DNA from 3 places in the Bacillus cereus group sp. BfR-BA-01383 genome. Region 1 is predicted to be linked to each of the others. Evidence: riboswitches for the same ligand, from Rfam matches in the RefSeq annotation. Region 1 holds a riboswitch; each other region holds the start of a gene.

Region 1 (7,725 bases):
ATTTGTGATACGTCGTATGTCTCATCTATACGGTTTACTAATTCGTTTCTTGTACTCATTTTCTATATCCTCTCTTAGCTTTATTTTTCAATTTATCTTATTGATAATGAAGACCACATTCTGTTTTCACTTTGCCAGCCCATCTACCATCTCTTGAATCGCCACCATCTACAGGTAACGTACACTTCTCACACCCAATACTTGGATACCCAACATCATGCAGTGGATTATATGGCAAACTGTGTTTGTATACATATCGCCAAACTTCTTTCCAAGTCCAATGAATGAGCGGACAAATTTTAATAGATTGAAAACGATGATCTTGATTTATAAAGTTTGTATGTTTGCGAGTTTCTGATTGTTCCCTTCTTAATCCTGATATCCAAGCTTTTTCATGTGCTAGTGATTTTTCTAACGGTAAAATTTTTCTAATCTTACAGCAAAGGTTCGGATTACTTTCCCACAATTTTTCTCCATGAAGCTTCGCCTGTTCTTCAAGTGTAATTTCTGGCTGTTTTTCTATAATATTTAATGAAGGAAATCGTTCCTTCACCTTTTGAATTAATTCATACGTTTCTTGAAAATGAACATTTGTATCCAAAAATACAACTTTAGCAGATGGATTTACTTGGTTTATAAGATGTAGTAACACCATACCCTCCACTCCAAAGCTACATGCGTATACGATTTCACCTTTATATTCTTTATAAGCCCAACTTAATACTGATAACGCGCCTTTCGTTTCATCTTCTTCTGAAAATGAAACGCTATTTTCTTCCCACGTTTCATACGTCAACATGTTTTTTCCCCCTGTAAAAGCAAAAAGACGGTTTTAATCTAATAAAATAGATTAAAACCGCCTCTAGTTTTTCTAGTCAGCGCTTTTTACTTTAAACGTACTTTTTCACTTTTCTCTAATTGAATTACTTTTCCATCTTGCACAACAATTGTAATTGAACCATATTTCATATCAGCAAGCATCGCTTGAATCTTCTCAGACACTTCATCAAAATGCTCCCGTACGCTCACGCGAACAGCCCCCCTTTTATTCATAAAAAAAATCTTTCCCATTTCGAAAAGACTGTTCGGTAATATATTTTACCTTATCTTTCAAAATGGATTCCATTTTGCTGGATTTAGCACCTTGCTTTCTATAAGCAGGTTGCCGAGCTTCGTCGGGCCAGTTCCCTCCGCTTCTCTTGATAAGCTTTGTATTTGTATTTTATCACAATTCAGATTTTTTTCAATCCTAGTTTTCCGATATATTTAATTATTTTTCTTTTTTAAAAGGAGTTGCCTTTACTAGACAACTCCTTCTTTCTCATTCACACCAGCTCTTTAATACGTATGCGATCGTTCCCGATAATATTTTCATATGTTTCACGCTCTACAACAATTTGTGATGTCCCACCTTTTGCAAAGACGACAGCTGGTCTCCGAATACGATTATAATTATTCGCCATTGAATACCCATATGCCCCCGTGCAAGAAATTGCTAGTAAATCAGAAGAAGCGACTTTCGGTAGATGAATATCCCAAATCAGCATATCTCCACTCTCACAGCATTTCCCAGCAACCGAAACGAGTTCCTCATTCGCATCATTCCCTCGATTCGCTAACATTGCTTCATAACGAGCGTTATATAAGGCAGGTCTTAAATTATCCGTCATTCCACCATCTACTGAAACATATTTTCTTATGCCAGGAATATCTTTCACCGCTCCGACTGTATAAAGTGTCGTTCCAGCATCACCTACAATACTACGTCCTGGTTCAACCCATATTTCTGGCAATGGATAGTTACATACTGTAAATTGTTCTCTCACTGCACTTGTTACAGCTCGCACATATGTCTCAAGTGTTAATGGCGTATCCGAATCTGTGTAGCGTATTCCGAATCCTCCGCCCACATTCAACACTTTTACTACATAATTTGTTTGCTCTCTCACTTCTTCTAAAAATTGGCGAAGAACTTCAATTGCTCGAACAAATCCAGCCGTTTCAAATATTTGTGATCCGATGTGCGAGTGAATTCCTAGCACATTATAATTTGATTTTTGCAAAGCAAGCTCAATTGCTTGCATCGCTTGACCATTTGAAACACCAAATCCAAATTTCGAATCCTCTTGACCTGTTGTTATATATTCGTGTGTATGTGCCTCTACTCCTGGCGTTACACGGATTAGTATGTTCACAAATTTTCCATGTTGCACTGCTAAGTCATGCAAAATTTCTAATTCTAAGAAATTATCTACTACAAAACAACCAATATTCGCCTGAAGAGCCATAATCATTTCTTCTTCTGTTTTATTATTTCCGTGAAAATGAATGCGCGATGCCGGAAATCCTGCTTGAAGCGCAGTATATAATTCTCCTCCAGAAACAACATCTAAAGACATATTTTCTTCACGAGCTACTCGGCACATCTCCATGCACAAGAACGCCTTGCTAGCATATGCTACTTGATAAGAGAAACCACTTTCTTTAAAAGCACGATGAAACGCACGACATTTCCTACGAATAGACTCTTCATCGTACACATAAAGTGGTGTTCCGTATTGTTTTGCTAGCTGCGTCGTATCGCACCCTCCAATTTCTAAGTGTCCTTGCCCATTGATTCGGCTTGTGCCGTGTAAATACATTTGAATTCCTCCCTTATTTCCTCTAAAACTCATAACCCCAATCTTCTATTCATTGCAGCACGCTTTTAGATAGACAAAAAACGCGCGGAACAATGTTCACACGCGTTTCTTATTAGGAAAAATATATATTGAAAAAATAAACGAGTTGTTATCTTCTCAAAATAAGAAACCGCATCAACATCTCCAAATAGCTCTCCATAAAATAAATCTTATGACAGTACTACATTTATTCAATGTAGTCCCAATATATGAATAAGGTGGTCATTCTTATATTTCGGCAATAGTCCCTTTCAACCTATGATCACAGATTCCACTAAATCTCCCATAGTTTACTCTTTCCTATCGCGGCCTCTACCTTTGAGAGTAGATGAGGTAAGTCTATTTAATTTTCAAACATCTAATTGTTGCTATTAACAATACCAAAGGACCATTTTATTTGTCAAACAATTTTTTATATTGGTTTTTTACAGTTTAGTTTCGTATCATTTGGTAAGCGCTTTACAGATATTTTTGTAATAGTCCATTCTCCTTCTTCATTGTTAAATGTCATACTTATCTTCTCAAACGGAGGAAGTACTTTACCACCTATTCCTGATTCATATTTCGTTATTTCAATTACTGCTTGAAATAAATATGTACCGCTATAAAGTTTTTTTAAACTAATAATTTTAGAACAATCAAACGGTTTTAATTTTCCATATTGTTTCTCAATCGCTTCATTTATTTTTGGAAATAACACAGAATAAAGAGCATCTTCCATGAGCGGTGCATCATATTGTGCTACTGATACACTCGGTGAAACAAAAAGCACAAAACTAATGCATACTATAAGATATAATAATTTTCGCATCATAACCTCCGTACCATTACGCGATACTTTCTATGTTTAACGAATGATAATAATCGCACATAGAAATTCCATTTTATTGTCTCCCACTTCGCTTTTTCTACTCAATTGTTGCAAAAAAAGCCCACAACCCGCTTTTATTTTCGTATAATGATACTCATAGTATAATAATCATAATAATAAAGGACTGTTCGTATATATAAAGTGAGGACCTATTCAAAGGGGTTCACAAGAACTGTCATGCTTTTAGGAGAGGAGTATATTATGCTACAACATCTGTTTCCAAAATTACGATTTGCACTCGTTGCAGTCGTTTTATTATGGATTAAAACATATATTGTGTACAAGCTAGCATTCGATATTAGAATTGATAACTTCTTTGAAGAATTTATGCTTTTTATTAATCCACTAGCTTCGTTACTTTTATTTTTCGGTTTAGCCTTACTTGCATCTAAGCACCGAAACCGGATTATTATTGGAATTAGTTTTGTTCTGTCATTTATTTTATTTGGAAATGCAATGTTTTACGGGTTTTATGATGATTTCGTTACGTTCCCCGTTTTATTCCAAACAAATAATATGGCTGATTTAGGAACGAGTATTAAAGAACTCTTTACGTATAAAACATTACTTTTATTTGCGGATGCAATTATTTTAATATTTATATCACGTAAATTCCCGGCATTTTGTGACAAAACACCACTTTCACGATCTGAGAAGCGCACCTTCTTTAGTGGTGTAACAGCGTTATTAGCACTACAAATTGTTGTTTCAGTTATTTATAAGCCACAAATGTTCTCACGTTCTTTCGATCGTCAAACTGTCGTGAAAAATTTAGGTTTATACACATATCATCTATTTGATATTACACTTCAATCTAAATCTTCAGCTGAACGTGTATTTGCAAGTGGGGACGGATTCTCTGAAATTAAAAACTATACTGACGCAAAAAATAAGCAAGTTGATAAAAACTTATTTGGAGCTGCAAAAGGAAAAAATGTAATTTTAATTTCAATGGAATCTACACAAAATTTTGTTATTAATAAAAAAATAAATGGGAAAGAAATCACTCCGTTTTTAAACGAATTTATTAAAGATAGTTTTTATTTCGATAACTTCTATCATCAAACTGGACAAGGTAAAACTTCTGATGCTGAATTTATCGTGGAAAACTCACTTTATCCGTTAGATCGTGGTTCTGTGTTCTTTACTCATGCAACAAATGAATATACAGCCACACCAGAACAATTAAAGAAATACGGATATTCTTCTGCTATCTTCCATTCAAACGATAAAGCGTTTTGGAATCGTGATGTAATGTATCCTGCGCTTGGATATGATCGTTACTTTAATTTAAGTGACTACGTAGGCACAGAACAAATGTCTGTCGGTTGGGGATTAAAAGATAAAGAGTTCTTTGAACAATCTATTCCAAAGTTAAAATCTTTACCACAACCGTTCTATACAAAATTTATTACTTTAACAAACCATTTTCCGTTTCTTCTAAATCCAGAAGATCAATATGTTGATGAGTTTAATTCGGAAAGTGATGTTGTAAACCGCTACTTCCCAACAGTTCGTTACACGGATGAAGCTCTTAAATCATTTATTAATCAATTAAAGGCAGAAGGACTGTACGACAATTCTGTTATTGTCATTTATGGTGATCATTACGGCATTTCCGAAAACCATAACGCAGCTATGGCTCAGTTCCTTGGGAAAGACGCTATTACACCGTTTGATGCTATGCAATTACAACGCGTCCCTCTCATTATTCATGTACCTGGTCAAGAAGGAAAAGTTATCTCTAAAGTATCAGGACAAATTGATATTAAACCAACGCTGCTTCATTTACTTGGTATTAAAACGAATCAATCAGTTGAATTTGGAACTGACTTATTTATAAAAGAAAAAGATCCACTTATGGTAATGCGCGATGGTAGTTTTGTTTCGGAAAATTATGTTTATACAAAAAATATGTGCTATAAAAGAAGTACGGGCGAAGAAACTGATTTAACACTTTGTCAGCCATATATTGAAAAAGCAAAAACAGAATTAAAATTCTCTGACAAACTAATTTATGGAGATTTATTACGATTCGATCCTAACAATCGATATAAAACTGGAACGATGACAACGAAATTTGAATAGTGTAGGAAGCAACTTTAGAAAAGTTGCTTCCTTTTTTTACTTATCTTTCAAATTGTTCCTCTATGAAATCTTTCACAAATTGGGAATTTCTTTCGTATGAGGAATAAATTTATGGTATGATAAAATGAGTAAACTTTCATACACTAATTAAGAATTCATTAAAGAAAGCAAGGGATCAGATTTTGTATAGAGCAGCTATTCCAAACTTATTTACGCTCGGAAATTTATATAGCGGATTTTTATCAATCGGCTATGCATCTTTAGGATATTATAAATCAGCTGCTATTTTAGTACTTATCGGGATGATGTTAGATAGTCTTGATGGGCGTGTTGCTCGTTTATTACGCGTTGATTCACAAATGGGAAAAGAGCTTGATTCACTCGCAGATGTTGTAACATTTGGCGCAGCACCTGCTGTTTTAATGTATTACACATCTTTCTCCAACTACGGAATCATCGGACTATACATAGCGGGATTATTCCCCCTTTTCGGAGCATATCGTTTAGCACGATTTAATGTAACACCATCTTCTACTTCAATGAAGTATTTCACTGGAGTTCCGATTACTGCAGCAGGAGGGCTTGTCGCTTTCCTAACATTATTTTCAGATACCATTCCAAAAATCGTTCTTATTACAGTATTTGTAACGTTCGCATTTTTAATGGTGAGCCGCATTCGTATCCCAAGTTTAAAAGATGTACCGATTCCACGATATAGCATCATTATTACACTATTTTTAGTTGGAAGCATTATCACAATGTACCAAACAGGTTTTGGTAATTTTTCTGTTTTCTTATTCATTGCCATTCCACTATATATTTTGTATATGCTATCTCAATTTCTTAGACAAAGACCATCTAAAAAAGAAAATAAAGAAAAATAAAAAGAAACCTTCCGAAATTGGAAGGTTTCTTTTTATTTTGTAACTAATACTTTTTGATTTACAGGTGTTACTGGTTCTTCACCATTTAATACAGCTAAAATATTTCTTACAGCCATTTCAGCCATCGCATCACGAGTTTCAAATGTTGCATTTCCTACATGAGGAGCGAGCACAACATTCTTTAATCCCTTTAGCTCTTCTGTAATTTTCGGTTCAAATTCAAACACATCAAGAGCTGCGCCCTCAATTTCATTCGTTTTTAATGCATGAGCGAGTGCCGCTTCATTCATAATTGGTCCACGTGAAGCATTTACAATATATGCTGTTTTCTTCATCATTTTAAACTGTTCTTCATCGATCATATGATGTAATTTCGGATTATAAGCACAGTTAATTGTAATAAAATCTGCTGTTTGTAATAATTCTTCCAATGTCACATATGTTGCGCCCAGTTCACTTTCCGCTTCAGGCTTACGATTTGGTCCTGTATATAAAACATCCATTCCAAATGCTTTCGCACGCTTTGCAACTGCCTTCCCAATTTCTCCAAGGCCAATAATTCCAATTGTCTTACCGTGCACTTCGCGGCCCAAGAAAAATAATGGTGCCCATCCGTTAAATCCAGTTGTACGACATAATGTATCCCCTTCAGGAATTCTACGTGCCGCTGCTAAAAGAAGTGCAAATGTTAATTCTGCTGTCGCTTCAGTTGATACTTTCGGTGTATTCGATACTGCAATTCCTTTTTCTCCTGCATACGTGAAATCAATATTATCGTAACCAGCACCGTAGTTTGCAACAATCTTTAAATGAGGTGCTGCATCAATAACTTCTTTCGGCACCTTTGTAGAAAGTAAGCTTAACAATGCATCTTTATCTTTTACACGCTCTGTTAATTCATCTGAAGAAATTAACTCCTCTTTATCGTACATTTCTACATCATGATCCTTTAATAGTTCTAATCCGATTTCTGGAATTTTCCCTGCAACTAATATTTTCGCCACTACTAACACCTCTTCTATGCAAAATAAGATATCTCTTATATTTCATTGTAAGAAATCCACATATAAAAACCAAGGAATTTGATTATAGTTTTGAAAATCGTCATTTTTTCACATAAGAAAAGAGGAGATTCATCTCTCCTCTCTTCTTACGCTTTCTCTTGCGATTCTTTTCCAAGCTTCGCATCAATTGTTCCTTC
Region 2 (7,725 bases), on a different contig from region 1:
AGCACTTAATGACGCACCGCCGAAATACCAAATCACACCTGTGAAAGCGATATTTCTTAATACAGACACTAAATTATGCGAAGTTGCTGCATTTAAATTTAAAATTTTATTTTGATATTTAAAATAATCGCCATTTAATTCTTCAAACTCTTTTTTCGTTTCACGCTCTTGGCGGAACGTTTGAATAATTGGCATACCTTGAATCGATTCATTCACTGTTCCGTTAATATCAGATAAACGGGAACGCATTTTATGATTGTATACAGACGCATACTTTCTATAAAGAATCGCCCAAATAATTAAAATCGGGATGATGAGTAAACATAGTGCCGCCAATTTTACATCGAGTAAAAATAGTGCAGCGAAAATCCCGATAATATAGATGATACTAGAAACAAATGTCGCCAGCACCGTTACATACAAATCACGAATCGCCTCTGTATCGTTCGTTACACGCGAAACGATTTTCCCTGCTGGTAAATGGTCAAAGTATCGGATCGGCAACGTTTGAATATGAGAGAAGACGTCTTCCCTCATAATTTGAATAATTTTGTTCGCCGCCTTCTGCAAGAAGAACTGCTTTCCATATGCAAACAATGATACGATTACTAATAAAGCGAAATATCCTCCACCAAGTAATAATAGGCGGTTTATTTCTGGCTTATAAAACGCAAATACTTCTTCCTTCGTTAATGCTTTCGCTTTGTACACTTGCACTGCCTTACCATTTTGAACGGTAATCATATCACCTTTTACAGAACGTGACCCTTCAACACTTACCTTATTCGGTACAAAGTAATACTGAAAACCAACTTGCATCACGCGCACTTCTTTTCCTTTTTTCTCACCTTGTTCAAAACGGTCACTTCGTTTATAAAAAGCGCCATTATAAGAAACCGCATCGTCACTCTTTTCCGTTTCATACCAAGGTTTCTCTATACCAACGATATGATCATCAATCATTGTTTTTGCAACGAAAGGACCGGCCAGCTCTGCAATGACGAAAACAAATAACATTGCCATCGCTGCAAAAATCGGGCCTTTTACTTTCATCGCATATTGAAATAGTCGTTTTGAAACACTCATATTTTCACCCCACTATCCGCACTTTCACTTTCGCCTTGTTGTCTTTCAAACTGCTCAGCATACCAGCCACCATTTCGAACGAGCTGATCATGCGTACCTTCTTCAATCACTCCACCGTCATCCATAACGAGAATCCAATCTGCATGTTGCACTGCAGATAAACGGTGCGTCGTAATAATCGTCGTCTTTCCGCTTCTTTCTGTTCTTATGTTTTCAATGATCGCCGCTTCCGTACGAGCATCAACAGCTGATAGTGAATCGTCCAAAATTAAAATTTCTGGATTTTGAATCACAGCTCGCGCAATTGAAATCCTTTGCTTTTGTCCACCTGATAACGAAACACCTTTCTCTCCAACGAGCGTTTCTAACCCTTCTGGTAAAAACTCTAAGTCCTTTTTAAATGCGGCAATTTCAATGGCCTTCTGGAGTTCTTCTTCCGTCGCTTCCCTGTGTCCAAATAAAATATTTTCTCTCGCTGTTTTAGAAAATAAAATGTGTTCCTGAGGTACATATCCAATCCATCCGAGTACATTTTCATTCGTCATTTTATCCAATGTCACATCAGAGACTGCAATATCCCCATCTCCAAGTGGATATTGACGAAGAAGCTGACGTACAAGCGTTGTTTTCCCGCTTCCTGTTTTCCCGACCACTCCAAGTGTTTCTCCTTGTTTTAATGTAAAAGAAACCTTTTTCAAATTCATTTCAGTTGATGACGGATATGAAAAGGAAACTTCCTCAAACTGAATATAGTCCGGCTCTTGTACAAGCTTTGGATTTTTCGGATCCTTTACATCTGGTTCATAAGCTAACGTTTCATTCACACGGTCGAGCGAAGCATTTCCTCTTTGCATAACATTGATTAATTCACCAATTGCAAACATCGGCCAAATCATCATCCCTAAATACACGTTGAAAGAAACGAGTTCCCCAAGCGTCACCTTTGATTGAAATACAAGATACGCACCATACACTAAACCGATTAAATAACTAAGACCAACGAGCATTTTCACCGTTGGCTGGAATAATGCATCGATCCTTGCTACCTTCATATTTTTTTCGTAGACGTCATCTCCTAAATGATGAAATCTTCCCTCATCTGCATTCTCTTGTACATACGCACGTATAACGCGCACGCCAGCGATCGATTCCAGTACTTTATCATTCATATCACCGAATGCATCTTGCGCAACTGTAAATCGTTCATGCAATTTCTTTCCATATATATTCATCGCATATGCCATAATCGGAAGCGGGATAAGTGCTGCTAATGTAAGCTCCCAACTGATTGTAAACCCCATCATAAAGACGATTGTAAGCATATATAAACTTGAATCAACGAGCGTTAATATACCGAAACCAGCTGTCATAGCGATTGCTTTTAAATCGTTCGTTGCTCTCGCCATTAAATCACCAGTACGATTTTTTTGATAAAACGTCGGTGTCATCTTAAGTAAATGCCCCATAAATTTAGAGCGCATCGTTTTCTCAAGTACGAATGCACCTCCAAACAATTGATGTTGCCAAACAAAAGTAAGACCATATCCAACTACTGTAACTCCTATTAAAATAAGAATAGACTCTATAATTGCTGCATTCGTTAACGTTCCTGTTTTTATATTATCAATCGTAACCCCTAACACTTTCGGGGGAATGACTTCAACTATATTCACAATTAAAAGTGCACCAATTGCGATACTATATCTCTTCCAATGTTCTTTAAAAAACCATCTTAACTTTAGTAATACTGAAAACAATGTAACCTCTCCCTTCTCGTTCTCGTTTCACTCTCATTTCGTTATCCACTATCCAAATCCATCACATTTACATTTCGCAACCCATACAATCTCATCACATTTTTCCACCTTCTAAAAGTTGTTTTATAGTAACCATACAAGGTATGGAAACAAGCAAATTGGACAAAAAAAAGCATACCGTCGCTTGACGATATGCAAAAAAATGCATAAAAGCGTACGTTACGATATACGCAACGTACGCTTCTCATAAGACAAAAAGGTCCTATATATCCGCACGGGTTGCGTAATGATATGAATGTTTTCTGCCACTTAACAGAGCTAAGCCCATTACATTTACGATTACAATCATTACACACACCCCTTTCATTTATTTTCCATTTATAATCTTACAACTTTATTGAGTATTCTGTCAATTGTTTTTTTACATATAAAATAAAATACATAATGAATCCATTTGAAATAAGAGAATCTTCTGTAAGAACGGGCATACAAAATAAAAAAAGAATAAGACAGCACAATCGTTCCATTAATTGACGATAAATCAGCTGACTTCGTTCAAGGCTTAGTTGACGATGCTGTAGAAAAAGGTGCTACGATCGTTATCGGTAACAAACGTGAGCGTAACTTAATTTACCCAACATTAATCGACCACGTAACAGAAGAAATGAAAGTTGCTTGGGAAGAGCCATTTGGCCCAATCCTTCCAATCAGCCGTGTTTCTTCAGATGAACAAGCAATTGAAATTGCTAACAAAATCGAAACTGGTTCTGTGCAAATTAACGGACGCACAGAGCGCGGCCCTGACCACTTCCCATTCATCGGTGTAAAAGAAAAGGTTCAGGCATGGGCGCACAAGGTATTCGTAAGAGCCTTGAGTCTATGACACGTGAAAAAGTAACTGTATTAAACTTAGTTTAATCTTATATTCAGCAGCTGATCTAATATTTAGGTCAGCTGCTTTTTTAATTTCCGATACACTTGTGTATTATGAAGCGGTTTAAATCCTACAGAATTGTATAACCTCTCAGCACTTTCATTTCCTTCTATATAACATAATCTAATATCTTCATACCCGTCTTCTAACAACTTGTTCACACCAAATTGCAAGGCTTTACGACCATATCCATTTCCTTGGTGAATTTGTGCGACCATTAAATTCTCTATTGTTCCTTCTCCTACCGTAACCGATGCAACTAGCTGTTCATTTTCTAAAGCTACATACACGTTACTTTCATTGTTCAATTTGTACTTCTTTATACTATCTTCCAGAGCAAGGTAAGGCTTCATATCATTCATTTCATGCAATTCGTAATAACATTCCTGTACCATTGTTACAAACTGGTCAAAAAATCTATCCTCATATTTAATAAACGTCATATCTGTTTCAGGAAAGCTCCCTCCCTTATATATCAATTCAAGCGATCCCCACCATCTTTCCAATCCCATTTTCTTAGCAAAACCAATAGAACTTTCTAATTCAGTCCTCATATAAGTACATACAAAATCCGGTTTTATTTTAGAAATTAACTCTTCTATTTTCTTATATAGTGCAGAACCAATACCTCTTAAACGAGAACCTGGTGCTACATACACACTTATTTGAACAATAGACTCTTCAGCACTATTTGTATAAAAAGATGAATATGCGAACCCTTTAACCTCATTTTGGATATATAAGAGAAAATGAGTAGCGTTCGACACAATATCATCCAAAGAACCTATCTCCCCTTCTATCCCCGTACTCTTTATTAAATCCAAAATCCCGATTCGATCCTCTTCTTCACTATAAGCACGTATCATTTCAATAATCCCCATTCCCATTAAATAATTAGTAAATCTCCTGTTCAAAATTCATTACATATTTATTCAATGAATCTGTATCAAACCCTCCAACACCACAATAACAAACTCTTCTCTATAATCTGATTTTTGCTATATCCATTGACGTATAAAAATTCATTTGTTACTCTTAAATACGTTAATTTAATATTTAAATCCTCATTCGTATCTCGGTGAGGTAGAGGTTGCAATCATTAAGAGTATCATTTCAGGAGATGTAGTGGCATTGATGAATGAATGAGAAAGGAATGGTTGCCGAAGTAAGTCGTGTCCACCATGCACGCTTGCTGGGTCTGTATTTAATAAGTGCAGAACTGTCACAAACGTTTTCGTTTGTGGAGAGCTATCGAGAGGTATGTCGTGGGTTTCTTATAAGATAGAAAGCATGTAGCGGCAAATTACGTGCTTTTTTTGTTTTGTTTGGGACTTCTCTTCCTGACTTCGGAAGACATACATATCTCCTCGCTTGACTTGGTTATACTAACTTTGGAGGTATTTTCTATGCAGCAAAAAAAATGGGGCTTTTGGGTACTAACAGCTTTCGTTGTTGGTAACATGGTTGGCGCTGGGATTTTCATGGTGCCAAGTACGTTGGCACAAACAGCAAGCCCACTCGGTGTCACTTTAGCTTGGTTAACAACAGGGTTTGGTGTTTTAATGCTAGCTCTTGTTTTCGGTAATTTAGCAATTCGTCGTCCTGATTTAACAACAGGGCCACAAAGTCATGCATATGCTTTATTCTCATCACCAAAAAAGAAAAAAATGGCTGGTTTCAGTATGGTATGGGGATATTGGGTTGCAAACTGGGCAAGTAACGTTGCCATCATTACATCATTTGCGGGATATTTATCACTCTTCTTCCCGATCATGAAAGATACACGACTACTATTTTCAATCGGTTCATTTAACGTAGAAGTTGGAAAACTAATTACATTTACTATTTGTTCCATCTTACTATGGGGAACTCATTTAATTTTAACAAACGGTGTAAGCGGAGCTGGAAAACTAAACTTCATAGCAACTACAACGAAAATAACTGGATTCCTTTTATTCATCATCGTTACTTTATTTGCATTCGAAGCTTCAAAGTTTGGACAATGGTACACACCGATGATCGATAAAGAAGGCGTATCACACGGCCTCCTTTCACAAGTAAATTTAGCTGCTCTTACAACGCTTTGGGCATTTATAGGGATTGAATCGGCGGTTCTTTTATCAAACCGAGCTACCTCTCCCAAAACAGTAAAACGCGCAACAGTTGCAGGATTATTAATTACAGTTGCAATTTACTTAGGAATTACAATTTTAACAATGGGTGTACTTCACGTTGATAAATTACAAGCTTCTGAACGTCCATTAGCAGATGCATTAAACGCTGCAATGGGTCATGGCGGCGGGAAACTTATGGCATTACTTGCTCTTACTTCCCTATTCGGTTCCATATTAGGCTGGATTTTATTAAGCTCAGAAGTACCGTATCAAGCAGCAAAAGAAGGTTTCTTCCCTTCCTTCTTCGCAAAAACAAACAAAAAAGGAAGTCCAATTTACTCATTACGATTAACAAACATTATGTCGCAAGTGTTCTTATTCTCAACATTATCAGGAACAATTGCAGAAGCTTATACATTCGTTATTACCGTATCAACACTGGCCTATCTCATTCCGTATCTCGTCTCACCAATCTTCCAGTTAAAACTAGTCGCAACTGGTGAAACGTATAAAAATGAAATGGGTTCAAGAATTATGGATGGCATAGTCGCAGTGATCGCGCTTTGCTATGCACTATGGGTTATTAAAACAGGCGCATCCGATATAAAAACATTCCTTCTCGGAATTGGTTTATTCGTAATCGGCTTTGCCTTCTATCCATTAATGAATCGTGATCAGAAAAAAAATAACGAAAAGAAAAACGAGCAAGTTGCATAACGCAATTTGCTCGTTTTTTCTTTTATAAAACATATATAATAGAACAAAGAGGTGAAAAACATGTCAATCGAATCATTATGGAGCAGTCGCTTCCAACAACATATTCAAAATATCATTACATACTTTGCACGTATGATTAACGGTTTACTATATAGCTTCATCTTCGTCTCCTGTATAGGTGCTTACTATTACGCAAAGTTTCTTAAAACAGCTCCTTCTACAGGAGTATCCTTATTACTCATTACAATCGTCCTAACAGCGATTATATCGAGATGCCCAATACGTACATTTATTCAAAAACCTGATGCTGTCTATTTACTCGCACTAGAAGAGAAATTAACTTCTTATTTCAAAAAATCTCTTCTATATAATTACATCATTCAGCTTTTCCCATTATTATTTATGTTCCTTATTCTCGTTCCACTTGCCATGCAATCATTACAATTAACTGTACCTTTTTTATGTACAATCTTTATCGTTTTAATGATTACGAAGGCCTGGAATATGTACATACATTGGATGTGGCGTGATAGTCATGAAAAAAGTATATGGCTTATTATACGACTTGCTTGTAACGCACTTATTATTTACATGCTGTTTTATACAGCAAATGTGATCGTATTAGGCGGACTACTTTTACTTCTCGCTTTCCTGCTTCTATACACGAAAAAACAACCTACAAAACGAATACCGTGGGAATACATAATCGAGCAAGAAGAAAAATTGGACATACGCTTTTATCAATTTGCTAGCATCTTCACTGATGTGCCGCAGCTAAAAAAACAAGTAAACGGCAGAAAATGGCTTTCCAATTGGATCGAACCTTTACTACATAAAAAACAAGCTACTTTCTTCTATTTACATACACTATCATTTTTACGCGGCAATGATTATTTTGGTATATATATTCGCTTAGGGTTAATCGGCGCTTTCACCCTATATTTTGTTCCAAATATATACGTAAAAGGCGCCATCGCTTACGTCTTCCTATATATGATTTCTATGCAGCTTCGTTCTCTATGGAAATATTTTTCGGGAAATATTATTGTAGCATTATATCCGATTACTACTGAAGAAAAAATGAACCAATTTCTCAGCTTAATTTTCATATTAATAA
Region 3 (7,725 bases), on a different contig from region 1:
GGAACAGATAGTGCAATTCCAATTGTAATGATTACTAGTAGAGCTAGTATTAATATAGTTACCTCACCACCTATTACATTCGCTAACCAACCAACAACCACATATCCTAATGGCAATAAAGCGAAAGAACCTAACATATCAAGACTTGCCACTCTTCCAAATGCTTCTTCCGGTACGAGTTCTTGTAAACTCGTTTCCCATATGAGCCCAAATATCATCATACCGAATCCTTCAATTGCCATTAAGAATATTAAAGCAGGCGCCCAATAAATGAAGGGCATAATTAATAGCACGATGCCACTAATTAAAACACCTCCATAGGCAAGTAATCCTCTTTTATGCCATTGTTCCCTCCCGCCAAATATTAGTGCGGCAATTACAGCCCCACCACCAGAAGATGCCATGCCCAAACCATACACGTAAGCCTCAAAATGATGATGCACATTAAACAACCATGGAATTAATACGACGATAATACCTGCATAACAAATGTTAACGAAAGAAAAGACTAAAATTGTAATCCACAGCCATGGATGGCTTTTTAAAACTAAAACGCCCTCCATAAACTCTTTTTTATAATCGACCTTATTCCTTTCAATCGATTTTACTTTTTTAAACTTAATTTCTTTTAAAAATAATAAACATAAAAATGATAATAAGTACGTTGCTGCATCTAGTCCAAATCCTATTCCCGCAGATGTAACTGAAACGATTAATCCACCAAGGGCTGGTCCAATTAACCGTATTCCTTGATTACTCATTTGCGTTAATGCATTAGCTGCATTACGAATTTCAGGTACGAATACTTTCGCCCTCACAGCAGAATAGGCCGGCTGAAATATTCCTTCCATAAGTCCGTATAATGCAACGAGGACATATAAAAGTGTAATCGTTAACAAATCCATAAATATAAGCGATGCAAGTAATAGCATTAATATAGAGCGGATTATATCTGTAAGTAACATTAATTTTACTCGGTCAATTCGATCTACAACTAACCCTGCAAACGGTAAAGCAAGAATATTTGGTAGCATGTACATTGCCATAGTCATTCCCATTACGACTGTTGAACCAGTTAATGAGTAAACAACGACTGGCAAAATAACCATTGTTATAGAACTCCCTAAAGTTGAAAGCAATTGTCCAATCCACAAAAACTTAAAATGCCTTGACACTTTAACTGGCAATAGTAATTTGCCAACATACCCTAAACCTTTTTCTGTTTGTACTTCCCCTTGCATGTTTCTCTCCTCTTTTCCGATACCCCTAATACCCTACGGATAATACAAAAAATTCAAACTATTATACTTTTAATTATATACAAAATGATTGATGTTATGGTAAAAATTCCAAAACATTTAAAATGTCTACATTATGCTCCAGAACAATACGTATACTTTACGCGTATCATTCAACGTAATAATATAAAACATCTCAATCAGCTATATTTCCTAGACGACATGATGCATGACACTTTAACAATTACTCATACGAAAAAAAGCTTGGAAATTTCTCCAAGCTTTTCTTATTTCTTCTCCATTTTGTTAATCTTATAATGAATATGTAAAAACTCCATTCCAAATAGCCACATTTTATGGTGCGCAGTTAAAGTGTGATCCGCGCTCTCTTTAATGATAAAAGTCTCTGCTAACGGTAATCGTATTGTAAAGAAACGAGTGTGCAAATAAATCCCTTCGTCTCCTCTACCATTTTCTCTTAACTTACTAGTAATGATTAAATCATGATTATCATTACATAATTTCAAAACACCTGTCATATTCGAATATGGTAAGGGCAATGCAATATTCATATATGTCTCGTTCTTATGTGTATGCTTTGAATAAAGAGCTAAAAAAATAGACTCTCCTGCTTCATTTTTTCTTAACCAAGCCCTTACGTTCTCTCTTCCATCTTTCGCATCTATTACACCAACGATAGAGCCATGCATCGTTTCCCACTTGCCGCCCATTCCTAAATGTATTTGTCCTACACGCTTACTCATTTTCTCATAAAAAAATGCAAATGGATGGAACCAACGAGCCCATCGAATATTCGATTGCAACTCAAACGCTGTTGTATTTTCATAAAAACGAATAATACTTACAGGAATCTTCGTCGCATCAAATGCTTCACTATGAAAATAATTCATTTTATCAACTAGACCATTGTATTCCTTACTATCCACTAAATTTCTACTATGTAAAAATGCCCCACCAATCGTCACTTTTCCTCTTAATTGACTCATTGGTTTCCCGTAGTATTTATAATTTGGAACACTCTTTTCAATTATCCAACCGACAAATGCTGGTAACGCTACTCCAATTCCATTTACAACACCGTGAATCCAAACCATTTGAGCAATTGTAATCGTCATTACTTGTTTCAAATTTCCGTATGAGTATATAAGTGAGAACATAATTGTGACCATGAGCGTACTAGACGAAATAATTAAGAGAACCTTTGCAGTGATAGAATTAAATTTCGCTTTCCAAACGTAAATGCCATATCCATAAATAGCACATAAATATATGAACACTGCAAAAAATTCAAATATCCTTGAATATGTAATTCCTATCGCAACTGTCATAGGTGAAATAACTATGATAAACATAATTGCATCATATACTTTACTTCTCTTTTCTCTTTTCCTTCCTACTAAACCAACTGATAAGGGCAATAGAAACGCCGAATAATGAAAGTGGGCAGCTGTGAGTAAAACAATGTCAGAACTAAAGTTCATAATTGAAACGTTTGCTACTGAAGCAAAAAACCAAAAACCACCTAAAAACAAATAAATAAACGCACTATCTACAGCCGTTTCTTCTAATGGTTTCCATCCTCTTTCTAGTAATCTACTTACACCAAATAACGCCACGATTCCTGTATATACAAACCAAAGTATCGCAAAGAAATAATGATTTGTTACGAAAGCTAACATTGCACTAATTGCTGCGACCGGATATAAAAACGATACGTATTTATAAAATAATAAATACGACCCATTTCTTGTTCTTTTATCAATAATACAAAAAGACATTGGTATAAATAATAAAACAGATAATAATATAATTGCTTCAACAGGATTTACATGCGACCACTCACATATTAGAAAAACAATATAACAAGCAAGCCCCCATATTATATTTCTCATATCGTTTATTTCCTTTCCACAAATGTTCCCTTATATGAAAATAGCGAACCAATTAACGGATTTCGTACTTGTACATGAATTCGAAAACATTGTAATTCGTCATCATAACTTTCAATAATGTTTGCCTCTCCATATAAAAATTTCGGTAAAGAGATTTTTCTTCCAAACATATAAAACCATTGTTTCTTTGAAGAAATATGCATTGCCCCCATCTCATCAATATGAAAATTCAATGTAGAAACGAGTATACGTGGTTCACCAAAATAATCTACAATTTCATTTTCTTTTTCATCCAACTGCATAACCGCGTTAAAATATCTTTTCTTATTATGAAAATAAAAAGTGCGATTCCACCGCACAAGTTCATTTCCATGTTCATCCCGCTCAGCAGTATTATGTATCGTAAATGGAACTTCCTTTCCCCGCTCTGAGAAAAACATCCGAAACTTCGATGCAATTTTCAATATCAATTTAACAAAAAAAGAGCCACCGTAAATTTCATCCATCTTTCCTTCCCCTGTAAAACTATTTTCTTCTGTAATCGCATACCGCTTCTGTAATTCTGGATGCAGTTTTTTATAGGTATCCCCTAATAATCGCTCATAAATATTAACCATACACTTATCCCTTTCTCGTCCTCTTGCAATTTTTTGCACTTGGCAAATCGAAGCTATTTATATAACCGACAATTGATAAACCTATTAGAAGAATATTTAATGTAATTGGATTAAACGGCTGTGTAAAGCTTGTGATATTCGTAAAACCGGCTACTATTGTTAAGACTATTAACATAAAAATATGTAATATAAATAATTTTCGTTTTGGAAGTGGCAATAGCCATATGACACCAAAAATAATTTCTAACCACCCAATTATTTTAAGAGCCAAAATACTATTTTCAGTTGAACCAATCATCACAGAAAGCATCTTCACCTCTTCTGGATGAGTGAAAATTATTTTCGGAAAGCTCCCTTGATACATCCATACAAAAGCAAATAAAAAACAAACGAGCCAATACGTAATCGTTCTTTTAATTAGCAAACTAGGATGAAGCCCCTTTTCTAACCATAATTTGAGGGCATCAAAGCTCCAAGCAGTCGCCCATCCTAATAAAGGTCGAAAAATATATGAATCAATTACATTTCCTATACGACCAAATCTCGTGTCATAATCATATTGCGTTTCAAAATGAATGTATTCTTTATTCGGTGTATACTTCCAATAACCACGCCCTATTTGTATAAGTGATAATGTATTATCTGTCCAAAATTTCAAAGAAGAAATTCTTTCACCAGTTTCTTTTCTTATTTCACCTATCGATTCACCTTCCCCAGCTATTTCAAGTCCGAATCCGATCTTTGTTTTATATAAAAACTGCTGCGGTTCTCCTTCTTTTTTCTCTAAATACGAAATTTCAGTAAAGCGAGCATCCCACTCTGTATGTATGTCTGGTTCTTGCGTATATTTCCATAGTTTTTCCATTGTTGTTTTCATTTCTGTTGCAACATAAATAGGCTTTTTCTTACTCATTCTCCCACCTCCTAAGTACTATATTTTTAATGTACATGCAATGAATTTATTTTGCTATATTTTTCACAAACTTCTTTGTGAAAAAGAAAGAATAAAAAAAATATATAAAACACTTGATTCCTCAAAAAATTTGAATTATTATAAAACAAATGTTACCAACAACTTCATAATTCAAACACTCTCGCCTAAAACGTGAGATAGAGGTTGCAATACTTATGAGTATTCTAATGGAGACACAGAGATGTCTATGAAATTAGATGAAAGGAAGTGTTGCCGAAATCGATAAATTTCTCTGTATTTATCAATTGGGGCTGTTTTCGAATAGAAACAGAACTGTCATATATACAAACGTGTATGTATGAAGAGCTATCTACAAAAAAGAGATATCATTTTTTATGATATTCCTTTTTTGGCGGTTTTTTTATTAGCTCCGTTTTCTGTTTCCCTTTTCCTGTAACAGCACCATCCTCACTTATTTGAGATGGTGTTTTTTGTTTTTTTCTCTGGTAACTACAGGAATATTGGGATTTATATATGTCCTAAACTATTCTTAAAAATGGACGAAAGAAGGAATTCGTAATGGAAACGATTGTACAAAAATTTGGTGGTACTTCTGTCGGAAGTGTTGAACGCATTCAACATGTAGCAAATTTAATTATTGAAGAATATGAACGAGGCCATAGCGTTGTCTCTGTCGTTTCAGCAATGGGCAAAAGTACAGACGATCTTGTAGCACTTGCTAACGCTATTACAGAAAATCCAAGTAAACGTGAAATGGATATGCTTCTATCTACAGGAGAACAAGTAACCATTTCATTATTAACAATGGCACTACAAACAAAAGGATATAACGCAATTTCATTAACAGGATGGCAAGCTGGTATCACAACAGAATCTGTACATAGTAGTGCACGGATTACTGATATTAATACAGATCGAATTCAATCTTATCTTGCTGAAGGCACGATCGTTATCGTAGCTGGTTTTCAAGGAGTAAGTGAAGAAAATGAAATTACAACGCTTGGACGAGGTGGTTCTGATACGACTGCTGTCGCATTAGCTGCGGCACTAAAAGCAAAAAAATGTGATATTTATACGGATGTGACCGGCGTATATACGACTGATCCACGAGTTGTACAAGATGCTTATAAATTAGATGAAATTTCTTATGACGAAATGTTAGAACTTGCCAACCTTGGCGCTGGCGTATTACACCCACGCGCTGTCGAATTTGCTAAAAATCATAACGTAGTTTTAGAAGTTCGTTCAAGTATGGAACAAGAAAACGGAACAATTGTAAGGGGAGAATGTAACATGGAACAACAATCAATCGTTAAAGGTATTGCATTTGAAGATAATATTACACGTGTCACAATTAAAGGACTAGAACAAAGTTCACTTTCAACAGTTTTCTCTACATTAGCAGCAGCACATATTAATGTAGATATTATTATTCAAAGTATTACTAATGAAGGAACTGTACATCTCTCCTTCTCGATTCACTCCAATGATTTAAGAGAGACTTTAGAAGCGTTGGAACGAAATCAAGAAACTCTTCACTATGAGTCTGTAGAACATGAAAATCATTTAGCAAAAGTATCAATTGTAGGATCAGGTATGGTATCTAATCCGGGGGTTGCTGCTAATATGTTCACTACTTTAAAAGAAGAAGGTATTCATATTAAAATGGTAAGTACATCAGAAATTAAAGTTTCCGTTGTCATTGACCGAATTCACCTAGTAGATGGCGTTGAAGCACTCCATCAATCATTTATGGCGAAAATTGAGCCTTTAGTGCAAATGATTTAATTTCCGCCGATAAAACTTACAACAAATTATATTAATCTATTTTCTTCCTATATAAAGAGAAAGCTATCTACATAGATTTCAAAACTCTATGTAGATAGCTTTTAACTTGTTATACTTATCAAAAAAATCATTATAAAGCAATTGAAATATTCGTTATACCCTTTCCTAGGAAATATAACCAACTCTTCTCACTTCTTATCATATATATCCTTTTGCTCTCTCCCTCGAAAAAACGATCTGAATTCATTTAAAATAACTTTCTTCACGTCAGAGTAAAAAACCATCATGAATAGTGCAATTCCTAACAATATCTCTTGAATTCCTTTATAATCAATGAAAGCACTCATAATTAACAAACCGCAGCCAATATAAAAACCAAACTCATTCTCTTTCTCAAAATCCTCATCTTCTTCATCCATATGTATTTTTTCTTTAAAGTTTTGATTCCCTTTTATTAACTCATCTAGCGTAACGTTGTACATTTCACTCAATAAAATCAAATTTTCAATGTCAGGACAGCTTTTATCATTCTCCCATTTGTATACTGCCTGTCTCGTTACACCAATCTTTTTAGCGACATCTTCTTGCGAAAATCCTTTTGATTCTCGTAATTTTTTTATTTGTTCTCCCAAGTTCATAACGTCCTCTCCTTTAACAAATTATTACACAAAAGGAGATATAAACGAAAGAAACTATTAGTAAAACTTACTGTAAACCATTCGTTTACATAATTTAAAAAGGGAGAATAGCTCTATATTTGAGCTACTCTCCCTCTCTCTTCTATTAAAACAGATGAATGTTTTCTTTCTTACAAGCTTCACGTAAATCGTCAGGCCATACAGAAGATTGAACTTCACCGATATGCGCTTTACGTAAGAAGTACATGCACATTCTTGATTGTCCAATACCACCGCCAATTGTTAATGGTAGTACATCTTCTAATATACCTTTATGGAAATCATACTCACGTTTAAAGTCATCACCAGTTTTCGTTAACTGCTCATCAAGTGATTTACTATCAACACGAATCCCCATTGATGATAATTCGAACGAAGCTTGTAGTACTGGGTGCCAGAATAAAATGTCACCGTTTAATTTCCAATCGTCATAGTCAGCTGCACGTCCATCGTGTTTTTCACCTGAACGGAGTGCATCACCAATTCCGATAATAAAGACTGCACCGTGTTCTTTCGCAATTGCATGTTCACGATCTTTCGGAGTTAATTCTGGATATT

The links. Region 1 has a riboswitch for lysine ahead of lysA (diaminopimelate decarboxylase). Riboswitches for the same ligand answer to the same signal wherever they lie in the genome.
Region 2: linked by a shared signal. The riboswitch ahead of MR065_RS09815 (amino acid permease) and the one ahead of lysA (diaminopimelate decarboxylase) in region 1 are both predicted to bind lysine.
Region 3: linked by a shared signal. The riboswitch ahead of MR065_RS13130 (aspartate kinase) and the one ahead of lysA (diaminopimelate decarboxylase) in region 1 are both predicted to bind lysine.

What each region holds. Positions count from the first base shown of each region.
Region 1 covers NZ_JAKUFP010000012.1:21,384-29,108, reverse strand. Annotated here, with positions in the region: gene sat (sulfate adenylyltransferase) at 1-59, opposite strand, end outside; gene MR065_RS13525 (phosphoadenylyl-sulfate reductase) at 98-799, opposite strand; gene MR065_RS13520 (YezD family protein) at 886-1,029, opposite strand; SAM riboswitch class I at 1,101-1,209, opposite strand; gene lysA (diaminopimelate decarboxylase) at 1,326-2,642, opposite strand; lysine riboswitch at 2,823-3,004, opposite strand; gene MR065_RS13510 (DUF3888 domain-containing protein) at 3,094-3,492, opposite strand; gene MR065_RS13505 (LTA synthase family protein) at 3,754-5,640, shown strand; gene pssA (CDP-diacylglycerol--serine O-phosphatidyltransferase) at 5,823-6,524, shown strand; gene MR065_RS13495 (2-hydroxyacid dehydrogenase family protein) at 6,557-7,528, opposite strand; gene MR065_RS13490 (YozQ family protein) at 7,675-7,725, opposite strand, start outside.
Region 2 covers NZ_JAKUFP010000007.1:121,135-128,859, forward strand. Annotated here, with positions in the region: gene MR065_RS09795 (ABC transporter ATP-binding protein) at 1-1,086, opposite strand, end outside; gene MR065_RS09800 (ABC transporter ATP-binding protein) at 1,083-2,843, opposite strand; partial or broken gene MR065_RS09805 (aldehyde dehydrogenase family protein) at 3,352-3,761, shown strand; gene MR065_RS09810 (GNAT family N-acetyltransferase) at 3,789-4,643, opposite strand; lysine riboswitch at 4,854-5,036, shown strand; gene MR065_RS09815 (amino acid permease) at 5,184-6,608, shown strand; gene MR065_RS09820 (ABC transporter permease) at 6,669-7,725, shown strand, end outside.
Region 3 covers NZ_JAKUFP010000011.1:94,527-102,251, forward strand. Annotated here, with positions in the region: gene MR065_RS13110 (MFS transporter) at 1-1,241, opposite strand, end outside; gene MR065_RS13115 (YndJ family protein) at 1,526-3,151, opposite strand; gene MR065_RS13120 (DUF4166 domain-containing protein) at 3,157-3,768, opposite strand; gene MR065_RS13125 (DoxX-like family protein) at 3,773-4,681, opposite strand; lysine riboswitch at 4,872-5,058, shown strand; gene MR065_RS13130 (aspartate kinase) at 5,261-6,490, shown strand; gene MR065_RS13135 (helix-turn-helix domain-containing protein) at 6,679-7,128, opposite strand; gene asnA (aspartate--ammonia ligase) at 7,274-7,725, opposite strand, start outside.